3 regions of the Cyanobacterium stanieri LEGE 03274 genome follow, and region 2 is predicted to be linked to each of the others. Evidence: predicted binding sites of a transcription regulator. Region 2 holds the regulator's gene; each other region holds the start of a gene.
What was found. Region 2 encodes NtcA, which controls nitrogen genes in cyanobacteria. Its sites were predicted from a motif close to TTTGTANCNNNNGNTACAAA; they were not measured.
Positions count from the first base shown of each region.

Region 1: a site for NtcA is predicted at 3,688-3,707, ahead of IQ215_RS05725 (DUF4278 domain-containing protein). Genes of this name have one in related genera too.
Region 3: a site for NtcA is predicted at 3,798-3,817, ahead of IQ215_RS05915 (ammonium transporter). Genes of this name have one in related genera too.

Region 1 covers NZ_JADEWC010000009.1:39,184-45,271, reverse strand. The annotation lists gene ruvA (Holliday junction branch migration protein RuvA) at 1-184, shown strand, start outside; gene IQ215_RS05745 (hypothetical protein) at 354-911, opposite strand; gene tsaB (tRNA (adenosine(37)-N6)-threonylcarbamoyltransferase complex dimerization subunit type 1 TsaB) at 918-1,544, opposite strand; gene IQ215_RS05735 (hypothetical protein) at 1,551-2,384, opposite strand; gene IQ215_RS05730 (FtsW/RodA/SpoVE family cell cycle protein) at 2,398-3,567, opposite strand; gene IQ215_RS05725 (DUF4278 domain-containing protein) at 3,891-4,316, shown strand; gene IQ215_RS05720 (aldo/keto reductase) at 4,435-5,403, opposite strand; gene IQ215_RS05715 (thiol-disulfide oxidoreductase DCC family protein) at 5,461-5,847, shown strand; gene IQ215_RS05710 (phycobilisome rod-core linker polypeptide) at 6,057-6,088, shown strand, end outside.
Region 2 covers NZ_JADEWC010000041.1:10,027-16,114, forward strand. The annotation lists gene ppk1 (polyphosphate kinase 1) at 1-1,047, opposite strand, end outside; gene IQ215_RS13405 (Sll0314/Alr1548 family TPR repeat-containing protein) at 1,559-2,503, opposite strand; gene IQ215_RS13410 (ABC transporter ATP-binding protein) at 2,597-3,274, shown strand; gene ntcA (global nitrogen regulator NtcA) at 3,519-4,196, shown strand; gene IQ215_RS13420 (DNA phosphorothioation-associated protein 4) at 4,204-4,662, opposite strand; gene IQ215_RS13425 (molybdenum cofactor guanylyltransferase) at 4,677-5,276, shown strand; partial or broken gene IQ215_RS13430 (collagen-like protein) at 5,229-6,088, opposite strand, start outside.
Region 3 covers NZ_JADEWC010000009.1:80,574-86,661, forward strand. The annotation lists gene IQ215_RS05895 (hypothetical protein) at 1-95, shown strand, start outside; gene IQ215_RS05900 (histidine phosphatase family protein) at 273-899, shown strand; gene IQ215_RS05905 (peroxiredoxin) at 927-1,361, opposite strand; gene queC (7-cyano-7-deazaguanine synthase QueC) at 1,438-2,103, opposite strand; gene IQ215_RS05915 (ammonium transporter) at 2,221-3,663, opposite strand; gene IQ215_RS05920 (pentapeptide repeat-containing protein) at 4,432-5,259, shown strand; gene IQ215_RS05925 (V4R domain-containing protein) at 5,432-6,088, shown strand, end outside.

The DNA.
Region 1 (6,088 bases), on a different contig from region 2:
AGTTTCTCCCCCCGCCGACATCCTAGCTGACTTAGAAATGACTCTCCTAGCCCTAGGCTACACTAACGATGAAATTCAACAGGCTATTTCTGTCATTAGTCAAGATAATATCTTACTCAAAAATACCATGGTCGAGGAATGGATTAGAAGGGCAATTTCCCACCTATCCGCCGATATTAACTAAAACGGCGTTGGTGAATTAAAGTATGATTTCTTGTTGAGGAAGGGAACAGGGAACGGGGAATAGGGAACAGTTATAATATTTAGAAGTCTTAGTTTTTTGTGTAATTCAATAATGTTTCATACTCAAAATCAGCAATGCCACTAAAACAAAAAAATATTTCCCATTTATCCTAATTCCCATAAACCTCCTTCCATGCCTTCACAGTGCCTCCCCCAATCATCACATCCTGGGTGCGCTGGTTTTGCCATACCAAACGTATTCTCATATTACCCTCTGGGGCATTAGCGAGCGCACTGGCTAACTCATCAGAAACCACATCACCATCATACCTATACACTACCCCATCAATGGCAAATAAAATTTGCTCAGGACTATCACTCAGCCAATAACTACGATAAATCGGCTCTCTTTCCCAATATACCTCTTCCACATATTTATCTTTACGCCATACTTGCCTAGTGCGTCTAACATTACGATAAGAAACTATTTCTTGTTCTCTCTGAAAATAGCTAAGTTTAATATAATTCCTCGTCCAACTACTGACAGTGGCATGATTTGAGCCAAAATCCTTATCATACACAATCTTACCATCAAAGGGATCGTTAACAACCTCCGACCATGGCACTCTCGAATCTTGATTAACAGGGGAAGGAGTGATCTGAGCCTGAGCTGATATACTAGCTAAGTTAGTGAGAATCACAACTAAGGGCAATATTTTCTTGATCATAGTAACCTATTGATAAAAAGGAATTAAGCCTTCCCAAGAAGAAAAAACACGATTTAAACATTCTTGCTCATATTTTAGACGAGCTAAACTTAAAACACTATCACTATTTTCCCCTAAATTTTGTGGACTAACCACCACTAATAAATCTTCTCCATACTGTTTTTCATATTCTTTAATTATATTTTTCCAATCATCATTTTTATATATTTTATCTCCAACCACAACCGAGAAATTAGCCTTATTTTTTAACTTATAAATACCGCCAAAAACTTCCTCGTTATTAGCTCTCATTTGGACTAACATTATTTCTGCCCTATGCCTTTGCCCTTCTTGCCAAGCCAAAGATTTCAGGGTAGAAATTCCATAAACAGGGATATTTAACTGTTGAGCAATCGTCCTAGCCGTAACTACCCCAATCCTTGTACTTGTAAAACTACCAGGTCCTTTTGCTACTCCAATAAATTCAAAATCTTGCCATGTTAAAGGGTTAATAAAATCTGTTAATATTTGATGTAATTCTTTTCCTAAATTTCTACCTAAATTCCATATTTGAGACTTTTTGTGACCTTCCTTATCCACCAAAGTAATACCTAATTCTGGGCTGGTGGTGTGTAGGGCGATAGTTGCTTTCATTGCAAATTATTCTGGTAAGATAATATTTTCTTGCTCTAATTGTTGCATTTGTTGTTCAACAATTTCTAATCTTTTATTTAAGTTATCATTATTTTGTAATAGTACCTGATTATCATTTTGTAGTTTTTGATTTATTTGCTCTAACTCCCTGATTCTGTTATAAAAACTATGAGTCATATTTTCTTGATTAATAATTTTTTGAGATAAATCTTGGCTACGCCGAATACTCTCGTTATCTAATCTTCTCATTTGACTACGTAAATTACTTTCCATATTTTCGATTTTTTCATCGGTGTTGTTATTCAAAAAATCAAGGGAAATCCTATTCAGGGTAAATAATCCAATCATTGTGCCGATAGATAAAATACCCAATAACCCCAGACTTAAATTAATTAATTGTCTATTTTTGATAGATTGAGTTAATTTACCTAAAAGTTGTAAACTTTCCTCATCATCGGGTTTTATTTCTAAACATTGCTTGATTCTTTTCCTAATTCGTTGCTCATCTTCTGGATGATGATTTTCTCGCCAACGTCCAAAATATGACGAAATTAAACAATGAATCATACTTATATTATATGGGTCGAAAGCCAGTCCTTCTTCTAATTCCCCGATGGCATCATCCCAATGGCGTAAACTAATGTAACCCTTTGCCCTAGCGAAATTTGCTTGGGATTGGGTTTGGGCAAGGGAGATTTCTTCGGCGGTTATACCAACTTCTGAGACTATTTTTTCTAATTCTTGGGGGGAAGGGGTTTTGCGCCCCGACTGACATAATTCCGTGACTCGTTGGATATAGTTTTCGATGGTATTATCCGAGGCGATTTTTATATCTTCCATGGTGCTGATTAAGCTATTTTTTTGGGCTTAATTGTTGATTATAGTCAGAAATTATCTTTTCCTGTGGTTCAACCTCTATGGCTACCCTCATGAGAAGGGATGCTAATAAAATACTACTTAACACTGAGCTTCCGCCATAACTCAACATAGGAAACGGTACACCCGTGGTGGGTAAGCCTCCCACCGCTACTCCGATGTTAATGAGAGATTGTCCGATTAACATTACGATAACACCCAAGCCTACTAATTTATTGATGGGGTGACTAGATTTTAAGACTACAATCAAGCCCATGGTAGCATAGGTGGCTAAAAAAAGCATAAGGGCGATCGCCCCTATGAACCCAAACTCTTCCCCAAAAACAGCAAAAATAAAATCAGTATCTTGGAAAGGAAGATAAAACAATTTTTGTTGAGACATGCCAAAACCAACTCCCGACAATCGCCCAGAACCAATCGCAATAAGACTTTGAGCCAATTGATAACCACTTCCTTCAAGGTTTGACCAAGGATCTCGAAAAGATGCTATCCTGAGCATTTGATAAGGATTAAGAGCAATACTAATCAAAGCCATTACTAATCCTGATACAGCTACCCCAAAAAGTTGGATGACAGGCACACCACTTCCCACCGCTATTAACCAAAAAGTCATACCACATAAAGCCGTTGTACTTAAATTTGGTTGAATCAAAATAGCCACCAAACTCATGGCAAAAACAACCAACCAAACACCCTTAAAAGTCCATGTTTTATGATTCCACGTTGCAAAAACATAAGCCCCCTGTAACACTATCAAAGGCTTTAAAAGTTCAGAAGGTTGAATCTGTACAATCCCCAAATTTAACCATCTTTCAGCGCCATTAACCTCTTGCCCAAAACCTAAAATAGTAGCTAAAACTAAAACTAAAACACATCCATAAATATAAGGGGAATATTTTAAAATCTGTTTGAGGGGTATCCGATACACTACCTTACTCGCCATCAAGCCAATATAAATCCACACCACCTGTCGCAAGAAAATATACCACCCATTGCCATTCTCCGTCAGAGAATCAGGATAAGATGCCGAAAATAGAATAACCAGGCCCAGAGATAACCAAATAAAGGTTAACCACCTCACTAGCCTTGCCTCAAAACACCAATTTTCAACCTCATTATCATAAATAGGAATTAGATGATGAAACATACACCCACGACTTACAAAAAATAGTAGTACCAGTATATCTCACCACCACCAACAATGAACCACAGGCCCCATGTCAACAAATCCTCATCTTATTACAAAATAAAACAAAAAATAGCATTTATTGTAACGATTGATACAGAAAAAATGCAACTTATTTAAAAGATGCTAAATTGAATATAAGGAAAAAAATAGTTTCTCCGTAAAGGAACTATATGATCAGTGGTGTCAAAAACTCTTGAAAATGTGCAGATAAAACAACCCCAAGAGCCACAGTGAATGATTAATAAATAAATTTTTAGATAGATTGTAAGAGGTATCAATAAATGAAAATGTCCTATAGAGGAAATAAACATCAACCTAGCGAAACAGCCTTATTAGAAGTAAAAGAAGGAGATGTATTAGGAAAATATAGAGGGGTAGAATGTCATCGAAAATTACCTAGACATATTCCCCAACTACAACCTAAAATTTATTTAAAATATCGTGGCATCGCCTACAGTAGTAACCCTAACGCTCAACCCTACTTCATTCCCCATGACGCAAAAGCCCAACCAGAAGAAAATTTATCTACCCAAACCATTGTTAGCGAGGAAACAAAGTCTAACTTAGCCATCATCCATCAAGCCAATTTACGTCGTAATTTAGAGCGTCGTATGGAAGTTGCCCAAACTAATGAAAACTATCGTTTATTGGCAATGTTGAAAAAAGAAGCCGATGCCCTTGATGAAAAAAAAGGTATTAAGTGTTAATAAAATGTGTCCAAACAAGGATACAGAATAGAAAAAATGTAAGGTTAATTGAGAATAAATAATTAACCTTTTATAATCATTTTCCCATTAACCAAAAGCTGGTAAGCCCTTCACACCTCTAGGATTTGAGCCAAGGTTGGGTAATTTCTGCCAATTGTGCTATCTCATCGGTGGTTAAACTCCACCCCAAAGCCCCGGTGTTATCCTTGGCTTGTTTAGCGTTTTTCGCCCCGGGGATAGGTATTACATTTTCTTGCCCCATTAACCAGTTTAAAGATACTTGAGCAGGGGTTTTCTGATATTTTTCCCCGAGTTGTTTTAAAAGTTCGAGTACGGGGGTAATTTTGCTTAAACCACTTGCACTAAAACGGGAATCTAGTTTTCTTGCCCCTTCTGGATTGGGCGCGTTATCAAGGTTATATTTTCCCGTGAGTAACCCTTGGGCTAGGGGGCTATAGGCAAGAAGGGTTATCCCTAATTCTTGGGCAGTTTTAAGAATACCTTTTGATTCGATTTTGCGGGTAAGTAAAGAATATTTGACTTGATTTACTGCTAGGGGGATGTTTCTTTTGCCTAAAATTTCACTAGCTTTTTTCATTTCTTCGGCGGAATAGTTACTAACCCCGATCGCCCCTATCCTACCTTTTTCTACCTCATCTGCCAAGGCATTCATCAAGGTTTCCTGACCCATGAGCATAAAAGGCCAATGTACCTGATAAAGAGGAATATAGTCCATCTGAAGGTTTTTTAAACTTTGAGTGAGGGCATCGGCTACACAACCGCCAAATAAGCGCCAAGGAAAGGGAGCGTATTTAGTGGCAATGTCAATTTTTTGATCGGTTGCCTGACAAAATTCCCCTAAAAGTTGCTCTGATTTACCATTACCATACACTTCAGCCGTATCAAAAAAAGTTACACCCCCTGCCACCGTTGCTTTAAAGGCTTCCTCAATGTCATCTTTGCCATAGGTTTTGCCATAATCCCAGAAAAAAGAATCTCCCCAAGCCCATGTGCCTATACCGAGGGCTGATACTTCTATATCTGTATTTCCTAGCTTTTTGGTTAATGTAATGTTATCGGTAGTCATGGATAATTGGTAATATTAAGAATTATTGCGATATATCAAAAATTATAACAAAAGCCCATGAGATACCATGTAATCTATGACGGTAATTGCAATCTATGTACTAATTTGGTGCAATTATTAGAAAGTTTTGATCAAGGTCGGAATTTTGTATATACTCCCATGCAAGATGAGCAGGTTTTGCAATCGGTACAGGTGAATTCTTGTGATTGTGAGAAAGGAATGATTTTGATTGACACACAAAACAATCAACGGTGGCAAGGAAGTGATGCGGCCGAAGAAATTGCCCAAATTTTGCCCTATGGTGCTTGGTTTGTTAATATCTATCAAGGATTGCCTTTGGCTAAGGGTATGGGCGATCGCCTTTATGCCATGATTAGAGATAACCGTTATCAGCTATTCGGTAAAAGACTAGAAACCTACCGTTCTCAACATGGTGTGAAATAATGGAAAACTAACATAATCACCCCCCTGACATCATCCTGCCACCCGCTACCTGAAACCTGACACCTAATTGCCCATTCCCTTATCTAGTATTGCTTAGAGTCGGTAAAAAATGAAACAAAACTTAATAAAACTCCTAAGAAAGCCCAAAAAGATTTAATCTATATGGAATGAATTGATTAAAAAACAAAGTTTTAAAATAAAAAGAATCAATGACTATAAAAGCAAGTGGCGGTAGTTCCTT
Region 2 (6,088 bases):
TTGGAAATGATCAAAAGGAGGAGGCACAACGGCACTCCAAGGATTATCTTTTAATTCGGGTAAAGGAAAACCCGTAAGGGCAAATAAATCGTTTAAACCCAATAATCCTTCTATTTCGTAAACATCCATGGGTTGTAAGTTTAGTCCTTGCATAAGCATTTTTTTGATGTTGCTAGGCATAGAGGCATGGACTTCTAATCTGACGGGTGAACCAGCAAAACGTCTTTTTCTTAATTCTTGTTGAATGGCCAATAGTAAATCGTCCGCCTCGTCTTCTTGCACTCCTAAATCAGCATCACGGGTAAGACGAAAATTATGACATTCTTGCACATCCATCCCCGGAAAAAGGGATTCTAGGTTATGGGCGATTACTTGTTCTAAGGGAACTCCTACCCAGAGGAGATGATCTTGATTATCTCCCCCTACTTGCCTGAGATTTTCGGGAAAAGCCACAAAACGAGGGAGAGATTTAGGAACTTTTACCCTAGCGAATAATTCTGCTCCTGTGTCGGGATTTTTGACTAATACGGCTAAATTTAAGCTCAGGTTGGAAATGTGGGGAAAAGGGTGACTTGGATCAACGGCTAAGGGGGTTAGGACGGGGAATATATCACTTTCATAGTAGTCATGTAGATATTGCCTTTGTTCTTGGTTAAGATCTACAAAATTGATTAGGTGAATGCCATGGTGAACTAATTCTTTTTTTAAGTTATATTCAAAGTTGGCAACTTGTTTTTGTACGATGGGCCGCAGATATTTTTGGATATTCTCCATTTGTTCTATGGGGGTTGAACCGTCAAAGGTTTTTTTGGTTACTTCTGCTTCTATTTGTCTTTTGATGGCGGCTACCCTAACCATGAAAAATTCATCTAAGTTGGAGCTAAAGATGGCGGTAAATTTTAATCTTTCTAAAAGTAGGGTTCTTTCGTCTAGGGCTTCTTGTAATACTCGGCGGTTAAATTCTAGCCAACTTAGTTCTCGATTAAAATAATATTTACTATCTTTTAGATCGATTTTTGTCTCTCTCATGGTTTCTGTTTCTGTCATAGTAGTTTCTATATATTTTTATAGATTACGAGGATGGTAATTTTTATCTATACCTGAGTTTGATAGAAAAATCTTTCCTATGGATAGGTTTTGGGCTTAATGAATGGCACGGCTACTAGATAAGTTTTAATTAATGAAATTAAGATTATTTGTAATTTATTAGTCAGTAATTGACTAAATTTGGGGGAACAAATATCTTATTCTAAATAACGAATTCCTTGCTCTCACTAATTTATTCCATACCAAACTGAGGTTATCTATAGATTTTTATAGTATCTACTCATCATATCTTGATCAATTATTCTTCAGGTTATGGACAGATTAAGAGGGAAAATATTTTTTTGTCTTCCTTGTGTTGCTCTTTTGCTGTTCATGAGAAAAGCCCCCGGGCGTCTTTCCATGTTTCGACTCCGAAGGCTTTTTATATTTAACTCCTCACCTGATAACAATTAAAGTATATTTTGGGACTATGGAAATTGATCTTGTGACACTTTCTCAACTGTCACATTGTCTATTCTGTAAATCCTTGAAATTTGGCGAGGGCTTCAATGGTGCTGGTGCGATCGCGCTTTAGGGGTTCTTGGGTGGCGGCCACGGGCATTTGATCTAGTTTGGCGATGGCGATGTCAAAACTTTTAAGGGCTTCTTGGAGGGCTTCGACGTTGTTATCTCGCATTCCTTTTTCCCGTAAAATTTGACCACGGAGGTAGTGGATTTCGGGATTGTTGGGGGTACTTTCTACGGCTTTGTCGGCAAAAATAAGGGCTTGATCAAAATCCTCTAAATCCCGATAGGCGATCGCAATGCCCCGATGTACTAAATATTGAGGACTAGCAAATTCTTGTAATTGGCTAATGGCTTGGGTGGGGCTAGAAAAGGGAAGGTTGACGGCTAAGATTAGGTTAAAATAACCTTTAATTAAGTTTAATTCAGGATCATCATTATCAATTCTTTGGGCTTGTTCAAAGTAGCGAAAAACCGATTGTAATTGACCAATGGCGGCCATGGGGCCACTAACTTGGAACTTATGCGCCCCTTGTAAAAAATTACCCACCGCTAGATAAAGATTACTTCTGAGGGGATCTTTAATGGCGATCGCCCTTGCCACGGTTACGGTTTCATCGGCATAGGATTTCATGGTAGTCCAATCCTCCTCGGTATATGCTAAAGAAGCCCGTAGGGCAGGAACAAGGGGATCATTACCTTCTGAATCCTTCGCCTCATCCAATAGTCTTTTGGCACGGGGATAATTTCCCTCCTCAAAAAGAGTCTTAAAAGCCTGTTCTGTTTTATCCCCAATCTCTCGAGGATTATTAGTTCTAAAGGGATCAGCCCCAAAACTAGCTCCCATGGAAAAACCCCAAGATAACATCGTAAGGGCGATCGTAGAGAAAGTAAACGCCCCTTGACGACGAATCCGAAAAGTAGAAGAAAAAAACCTGTTTTTATCTTGCATGATAAACCTATTGCCTCTTGAAGGAAAAATGTTAATAATACCTTTAGCAACTATCATTAAAGGTAAATATTCCTTACGATTTTAGCCCAAACTATGCTTTCCTTAAAGAATGTTGGTTATCACCCTGCCGCTACGCCCACCCCCATCATCACAAACATAAACCTAAACCTAGAACCTCAAAAACTAGGGCTAATAGTCGGTAAAAGTGGTTCAGGAAAAACTACCCTCCTCGAAATCTTAGCCGGATTAGCCGAAAACACCAGCGGTAAAATTATTTGGCAAGGGGAAGAAATAACCTCCATAGAATTACAGCAACTTAGCGGATTAGTCTTTCAATTTCCCGAAAGGCATTTTTGTGGCTCAAATATCTTAGAAGAATTACGCCTCGGACATCCCGAATTAAGCGCCATCAAAGTAAAAGAAGCCCTCACCGAAGTAGGTTTAGAAAATATTAGTTATGAAACTCCTCCCCATGCCCTTAGTGGTGGACAACAAAGACGTTTATCCCTTGCGGTGCAACTCATACGACAACCCAATATTTTACTTCTTGATGAACCTACAGCGGGATTGGATTGGTTAATGCGCGATCAATTAGTTAATCTTTTGGCAAAATTAAAACAACATTGGACATTATTAATTGTTACCCATGATGCTAGTGATTTAATTTCCATTGCCGATTATTGTTGGCGCATTGAGGCAGGAAAAATAGAGTCCGTTGCCCCCTCCGATTTTACTGTTAAACCACCACTAGAAATAAACTGGCACCAGTAATCAAATGAATAATTAAACTATTATTTCCCCCATCTCCCCTACCCCCCATCTCTCATACCGAGAACTACTTGCTATCCCCAATCGAGGGTGATTTTACTATTTTTAATAACAAATATCAAATCTGTCATTTATTATGGGGTTTTAAACCTAATTTTTTGATAAAATAGTTATCTAGTTTACACTTAAATTTTCTCGAAAAAAAGCGTCATCTGCACGATCAATTATTAAATATTAACTACTGTCTATGCAACCAATTCCTACTCAAGAACAGCCCCTAGCTTCAGTATTTCGTCAGATAGGGGGGGGAATGTATAACCCCGTTATGGAGAAGTTTGAACGGGGAAAGACAATTTTTTTTCCTGGAGATCCTGCGGAAAGGGTATATTTTTTAGTTAAAGGAGCGGTTAAGTTATCTCGTCTTTACGAGGCAGGGGAAGAAATTACGGTGGCTCTTTTGAGGGAAAATAGTGTTTTTGGGGTTTTATCTTTGATTACTGGGCAAAAGAGCGATCGCTTTTACCACGCTGTAGCATTTACCCCTGTGGAATTATTATCCGCTCCCATTGAACATTTTCAACGCTCTTTACAGGATAATCCTGAGTTATCTCGTCTTATGTTACAGGGGTTATCTTCTCGTATTTTACAAACGGAAATGATGATCGAAACCCTTGCCCACCGTGATATGGCTTCTCGTTTGGTGAGTTTTTTGTTAATTCTTTGTCGTGATTTTGGTATTCCTAGTCTTAATGGTATTACCATTGACCTTAAATTGTCCCATCAGGCGATCGCCGAGGCCATCGGTTCTACCCGTGTAACGGTTACCCGACTTTTAGGGGAACTCCGCCAAGATGGTATGATTTCCATTACCAAGAAAAAAATTACCGTCCATAACCCCGTTGCCCTCAGTCAACAATTTGCCTAGAGAAATCTTACAAAAAACGACTTAAATCAAATTCCTGACTAACCTTAGGAGTATGTCTTTCCTTATCTAACAGTAACAAAAGTCTTTCCTGATAATCGATCGCCCCGGTTAACTGCTCTTGTAAATAAGACAAACCACCATTGGCGTATTGTTCAAAAAGAGTGATTCTACGCTCTTGGGAACTATTCTCATCGGATAAAAAATCCAAATTACCCATGGTCATAATAGTCAAAACATCAACCAATAAATCGTAACCACGGGATATAAAAATATCATAACTAATCGGATTAGGTTCTTGGGCAATGGTTTCTAAAGGTAAACGATAATCATATTTTTTACCCACGGCCGCCGCAAAAGCCATAACATCAGCATAGGTGTCAAACACCCCCTCTGGGTTATCATGACTAAAAATTAAACTTTGAACTAAAGATGCCTTATTTTGGTCAATTCTAACTCTACTAACCATATTCTTGTGAATTAATGATTTCCGTATTGATTTTAGCTGGGGGAAAAAGCTCCCGTATGGGCTTCGATAAGGCTTTGATAGAAATTGAAGGAGAATACTTATTAAGCAAAACCTACCATATAGCCAGAGAATTAAGCAATGAAGTATTTATCCTCACCTCCCCCGAACATCAATATCAATCTTTTCTGCCTAATGATACTCAATTTATCATTGAACCTCACCCCTACCAAGGCCCTTTAGTTGCCTTCGCCCATGGTTTATCCTTCATCCATAGCCCATGGGTTTTATTATTACCTTGCGATTTAATTTATCTTCAGACTCAAGAGATTAAATCATGGTTGAAACTATTACCCTCCGTATCAGAAGAAACTATTGCCCTTTTACCAACCCACAAAAAAGGATGGGAGTGTTTATCGGGCTTTTATCGCCGTGATTGTTTATCATCTTTACAAAAATCCCTGAATGGGGGTAATAAATCTTTTCAAAGATGGTTAAAAGGAGAAAAAGTAACCCCCCTGATGGTTCAAGATAGGAGGGTTTTATATAATTGTAATACCCCTGAAGATTTAGCGAAATGGACCGAGTATTCTTCTTTCGGAGATAATTTGAGTTGATTGATTATCGTTGAGAGTACGGGTAATTTCTAATTGAATATCGATGGAAGTATCGGCTTCTAGGTGACGAGGATCAATATTTAATTCTCCAATATTAATTATAAAACGATTATTTTGATAGTTAATAAATTGGGGTGAAATTTCCCCTTCATAACGGAGGGTATAATCATTTCTTTGGCGCAAACTCAGGTTACGGGATGGGGAGGTACTATATTTGATTTTAAAATTGGTATTGACTATGTCCGATAAATTTGCCTCGTCCACTATTTCCATCTGCACTCCTAACCCTAACCCTGATACTCCTTTACTGACTAATTTGGTGGTATCACTAGCCCTAATGGCGTTGAAAACAAATATTTCGGTGACTTGATTTCGAGGGATGATATTCGTTTGTAACCAGATGTCATCGGGAAATTTTATATCTACGGTGCGATCGTCTTGTAGATTTAGGGTAACGGTGCGATCGCCCATAGTCTCAAAAGGTTGGGGGGCATTCCAAATCATGACCACAGAATTTTCTACCCTTTCCACCAATTCTAAATACTGATCGGCAATAATAGAACCAGCAGCAAACAAATTAGTTGCCCCCGTGCGATTTTCCCAAATATTTTTAGACAAACTAAAACCACGCTCCTTCAATTGAGCCATAGAAACAGAAGCACTAAGACGATCGGGAGGTAAAGGGGTATTACTATTAATTAAAGTTAAACTACCCACATTTCCCGTCCTTCCAGCCCTGCCAGAACGACCATTTTGCCCCATCTCACCATTATTACATCTAAATTCTTCCGTACCACAACTATAATCAGGAG
Region 3 (6,088 bases), on a different contig from region 2:
ATCAAGTATGTCCAGACTGTTGGCAAAAAGTTTCACAAAATAATCCTTATTATCGTTATGGGGGTACTTGGAAGGCTAAAAGAAAACGATCCTGATTAAGTAATACCAAATCCGATTTCATCACCTCCCTTGCCATGAATTACCTTTGTAAAGGTGTAAATAATTGACAATTAATAAACTATTACCTGTAACCTGCAACCAGAAGCCTGTATGGACGTACCATGGTACGTCCCCTACTATACTGACAAATCCCGAACTGAGGTTAAATAAATATGTGGATTGTTAGACATGGTAACAGGCATGATTTTGTCTATCCTGAATGGTTTAATCATGCTGAAAAAAAATATGATCCGCCCTTATCGGAAGATGGCATAATTCAAGCTAAAGCAGTGGCGAAAAGATTAGAAAATGAACCTATTAAATATATTTTTTGTTCTCCTTTTTTACGAGCGATACAAACTGCTTATCCCATTGCGATCGCCCTTAACTTATCCATTAACATTGAATCAGGACTAGGAGAATGGCATAATAAGGATTGGATGGACACCCCACCCCTTACCCAATACCCTGATAACCTCGAAAAAAAATATCTCGATATAATCAACTGGAATTATCAACCTCAGATATATCCCCAATATCCTGAAACTTTAGAGGAAATATATCAGCGCACCGCCACCACTAGCAAAATACTAACAAAGTATCCTAACTCCCTCATAGTAGGGCATAGTGTCGCTATCCAAGGGATAATTAAGGCTTTACTAAATAAAAACTATCAACCCCTAACCATACCCCTGTGTAGCCTCAGTAAACTTCGCTATGTTAACAAGCAATGGCAGTGGGAAATACAAGCCGATACTACTCATTTAAGCCATCTCCCACCGCCAAAAATTGCCCAGTAGAGACAACGCCCCTACCATGACAGATAATTAACCAATGGTTTTTAAAACATCTTGGGCATGGGTGCTAGTTTGTACACTACTATCTACATGGGTGATAACCCCTTCACCGTTGATAATATAGGTGACACGTTTGGCATAACCACCGCCATCCACATCATAGGCTTTAGTAATAGCTTTATCACTGTCAACCAAAAGCTGGAAAGGTAAACCATACTTTTCCTTGAAGGCTTTGTGGGATGCTTCGTCATCCACACTCACACCCAAAACTACCATGTCTTTGTTTTGATATTCTTCGTAGTTATCACGGAAACTTTGGGCCTGTTTGGTACAACCAGGGGTATCATCTTTAGGATAGAAGTACATTACCACGATTTTTCCTGCAAAATCCTTTAGGGAGATGGTGTTTCCTTGATCATCTTTGGTGGTAAAGTCAGGGGCTTTGGTGCCTACACTAAGAGCCATAATTATTATTCCTATCTTTTGATTAATTTGCTACTATTTATTATAACTTTACATTACTTAATAATTCTTTTCGGGTTTACCCCACTAATTCAGGATAACCAGCTTCTATCAAAGCCTTATTTCTGATACGGCAAGAATCGCACACTCCGCAAGGGGTTTCTCCTCCTTGATAACATGACCATGTTTTTTCAATAGGCACGTTAAGGGCGATCGCCTTTTGTACTATTTCTACTTTCGATAAAGTTACAAGGGGAGCTATTAACTGGGGGGATTTTCCTTCGATACCCACCTTAGAGGAAAGATTGGCGAGGTTTTGGAAGGCGGTTAAATATTCGGGGCGACAATCGGGATAACCTGAATAATCCACGGCATTAATGCCCAAATAAATAGCCTCTGCACCCTTGGCTTCGGCGAGGGAAAGGGCAATGGAGATAAAAACCGTATTACGCCCCGGCACATAGGTAGAAGGGATTTCATCAGCTTTTACCCCATCTTCAGGAATATTCATATTAGCATCGGTGAGGGATGAACCACCCCACAAAGAAAGATTCACATCGATAATATAATGTTCTTTGATGCCCAAGGCTTCGGCCACATTGCGGGATGCTTCCAATTCCTTGAGATGTTTTTGTCCATAACGAAATGATAAGGCTATTACATCATAACCTTCCTTAAGGGCGATCGCACCGCTAGTGGCAGAATCTAAACCTCCTGATAATAAAACAATAGCTTTTTTAGTCATAAAAAATGCAACATAAACTTATTAATTAGTTTAACCAAATCACCATAAAAAATTTCCCCCCCCGACAACTCAGAAGAGGAAACAAATTATAAATAGGAGTAAAATACTAGAAAAAAATTAACCCTCAGTGGTAGAAGAAACCTCACCAGTCATAGAACTTGTAAAGCCTCCAGAAAGAATATCAGCCTCCTTCACAAATCCACTGTAAGCCTCCATACCGTGTTCGCTAATATCAAGACCTTTAATTTCATCCTCAGCATGAACCCTAATACCCACAGTCGCTTTTAGGGCATACCAGAAAATGGTACTAGCTACAACCGTAAAACCACCAATAGTAAGAATACCAATGAGTTGAGTTACAATGCTTTCTTCCCCAGTACCAAAAATACCCACAGCCAATGTTCCCCAAATACCACAAGCTAAGTGAACAGAAGTAGCACCCACAGGATCATCAATTTTAAGAACTTGGTCGAAAAATGCCACAGAAAATACCACTAGGATACCTGCGATCGCACCGATGATAACAGCACTGAAATAACCCACCGTAGCACAACCTGCAGTAATACCCACCAAACCAGCGAGAATACCATTAATAATCATCGATAAATCAGGCTTCCCATCCTTAATCCAAGAAGTAGCAGTAGCAGTAACCCCACCAGCCGCCGCTGCCAAATTAGTAGTCAAAGCAATGTAAGGTACATTAGCAGTAGCAGCCAACTCAGAACCAGGGTTAAAACCAAACCAGCCAATCCAAAGGATTAAACAACCCAAAGTAGCAATACTCATATTATGACCGGGAATCGCATTCACACGACCATCAGAAGAATACTTGCCCTGACGAGGCCCAAGAATTGCCGCCCCCATTAATGCAGCCCAACCACCCACAGAGTGAACAATGGTAGAACCAGCAAAATCAGAAAAACCCATTTCCGCTAACCAACCACCATTCCAAGTCCAATGACCAGTGATAGGATAAGAAATACCAACCAACAAAACACTGAAGATTAAAAAAGCATCAAACTTAATTCTTTCAGCTACCGCCCCAGACACAATAGTTGCAGCAGTTGCCGCAAAAGCTACTTGGAACAAAAAGTTAATAGCCGCAGGAACAGCCGCAGGATAATTATCATCTCCATAAGGTGTTCCATCACCATTGAAGAAGAAACCTTGAGTACCAATGAAACCATTACCATCCCCATACATAAAGCCATAACCAATGGCCCAATAAACGATAGTAGCAACCGCAAAAACGATTAAGTTTTTGGCAAGAATGTTCACAGCATTTTTCTGACGACAAAAACCAGTTTCTAACATCCCGAAACCAGCATTCATGAAAATAACCAGAATAGAACAAACCAGCAAGAAAATAGTATCTAAAATTACCTTGACTTCTTCCAAACTTTCAGGGCCGTCTAACCCCTGAGCCTGACTCGCAGTGTTCCATACCACCACAATTAAAGCACTCAAAGGAATACAAGCTAACCAGTAAGAAGGTAACTTGCTACCTAACCATCCCATAAAATTTAGTATAAGACTATCTTGGTCATAAGACCCAGACATTTTCCCTTTCGCTTTTTTTGACATTATCACCATAGTTAATCAGATTCTTATGTGTTTTTTGTCCACCTTAATCAAGAGGACTTAATGATTTAATTCAATGACTAATAGATATTCATATGTTTACCATCATTGTTTCTGTATCAAAAAATACAATATCCTTAATATTTAATGAAAATAGACGAAAAACTATAAAAACTAAGGTTAATCAAGAAATACTTCCATTATCTTCTCTCAGCATATCTATCCACAAAATACGCCAATATTTTTCCAAATATCTCCTAAAAAGACAACTTGTCAAACATCTATCACCTTGAACATAAAATTAATAACTTTAATATTTATTCCTAAAATCACTTTTGTAAGTGACAAAATATATTAATAGTCACAAAGATAGTACGTAAAGGTAAATTGATATTATGTTATAAAAATAAAGCCTATTTTTACCATTAAAAAAAACTATATAGACCTACTCTTATTTATGCAATAAACTTATTATTAGAATGGATAATTTTTACATAAACTATATAAAGTAAAGGTAATGTAGCCTCTGTGTCCGTAAAAATACTTACTTAAAATAACATAAATTAATAGAGATATTTAGTTAAATTAATAAATGTAAAAAAATAAATATATTCATAGCTTTTACTCAATAAAAATGTTATAAAAGTAGTAATTAATACAGATAAAGACTATTATTTCTAAGATTATTATAAAATAATACAAGTATATAGCAACGGGAAAATTTCCTCAAACTAGGAGTCAATATATATGGTGACAACCACAGTGAATGCAGATATACAAGCCAAATATAATTGGGGAGAAAGAGACTTCCCCAAACTACAATTAAGAAGAATTGACCTAAGAAATGCCAATTTAAAAGGAGCAAATTTTAGAGGTTCGGATTTAAGTTATGCCGACTTAAGAGGAGCGGATTTAAGCAAAGCAGACTTACGAGATTGTTACTTTAACGAAGCAAACCTGACGGGTACAAATTTAAAAGGAGCAAATTTACAAGGAGCATACTTTATTAAAGCCTATTTAATTAAAGCAGACCTAGGTAAAGCCAACATCAAAGAAGCATACCTAACAGGTAGTTTTGTCACCAAAGCAAACTTTTTCAAAGCCGATTTATGCGGAACTTTTCTCAACGGTACTCACATTGGTGGAGCAGACTTTCGGGGGGCAGTGTATGATAACTCTACCCGATTTGATAAAGGATTTGACCCTGCGAGTTTAAAAATGGTTGTAGTATCCTCCTTTGAAGGGGCAGTCGCCCACAAAATTACCATCGCTGATGTTGTCACCAATTTTGAAGAAATCGCCAAAATCACCAGCCGTTATTTAGGGGGAATGATTACTGCTAAAAACTTTGAACAATCCCGCCCCGACGCTGAATGGTTAGAACAATTTTCCATGGATAAAAATTGTAAAATAACCTTTACAGGCTCTCTCAACCATCAAGCCACCACCATACAACTGAAATGGTTAGAAAAATGGAGTAACTCATTTGTGTCTAAATGTTCCCTAATCGTTCAAGATTTACCTAACATAATTGAAGAAAAAAGTTTAACCATTCAATCCTTACTAAAAAAATAAACTTTTTGGGTAAAACTTTATCTTTCTTCAAGAAAAGACTCCAAAAACCTAATTATTGTATAGAAATGTTTAAGAAACTCCTAACCATAGGTAAACATAGTTAAACTGTATTTAGGTTGGTTTTGAAATAGTTTTAAATTAAACAAAACAAATATTTAAGGACAAAAAATCTATGACTTTTACACCTACAAAACCTAATCGTATCGTCGAAAAAATATCTAAAAATCTTTGGAAAAATCAATACCCCAAAAAGCATGATCACTACACCATAGAAGACTTTTTCCACTTCGATACTATTAATGGAGACATTACCGACTGGAACGAATCCCGCAACGTTTTAGTTACCGAAGATTTCATTGTCGGTTTAATTGAAGGTTTAGAAGAAGAAGTAGGCCCGGCGTCTAGCGTTGTGATGTATAACATCGGTAAGGCTTGGGGAGTTCGTGATGCTGATTTCTTCTGCAATTGGTTTCAAAAAGAATATGAATATCCCAAAGATGTTCACGAAATGAATTTACTCTATGTTTTAGAAGCCTGGTGGTGGCCTTTTACTACCCAAGGTTGGGGTAACTGGGATGTGGATTTGAGTGAGCAAAAAAATGGCTTTATGTTCGTCAATATCTTCGATTCTGCTGTGGCTCGTACCCTTGGGGATGTTGGTAAACCAGTATGTCATATTTACGCTGGATTATTAGCTGGATTTTTTAGCCGTTTTATCAATAAACAACTAAACTGTATAGAGATTCAGTGCTATTCCATGGGTGAAACCTATTGTAAGTTTTTGTTAGGAAAACAAGATCGCATTGATGCGGCTACTTTCTGGCACAAC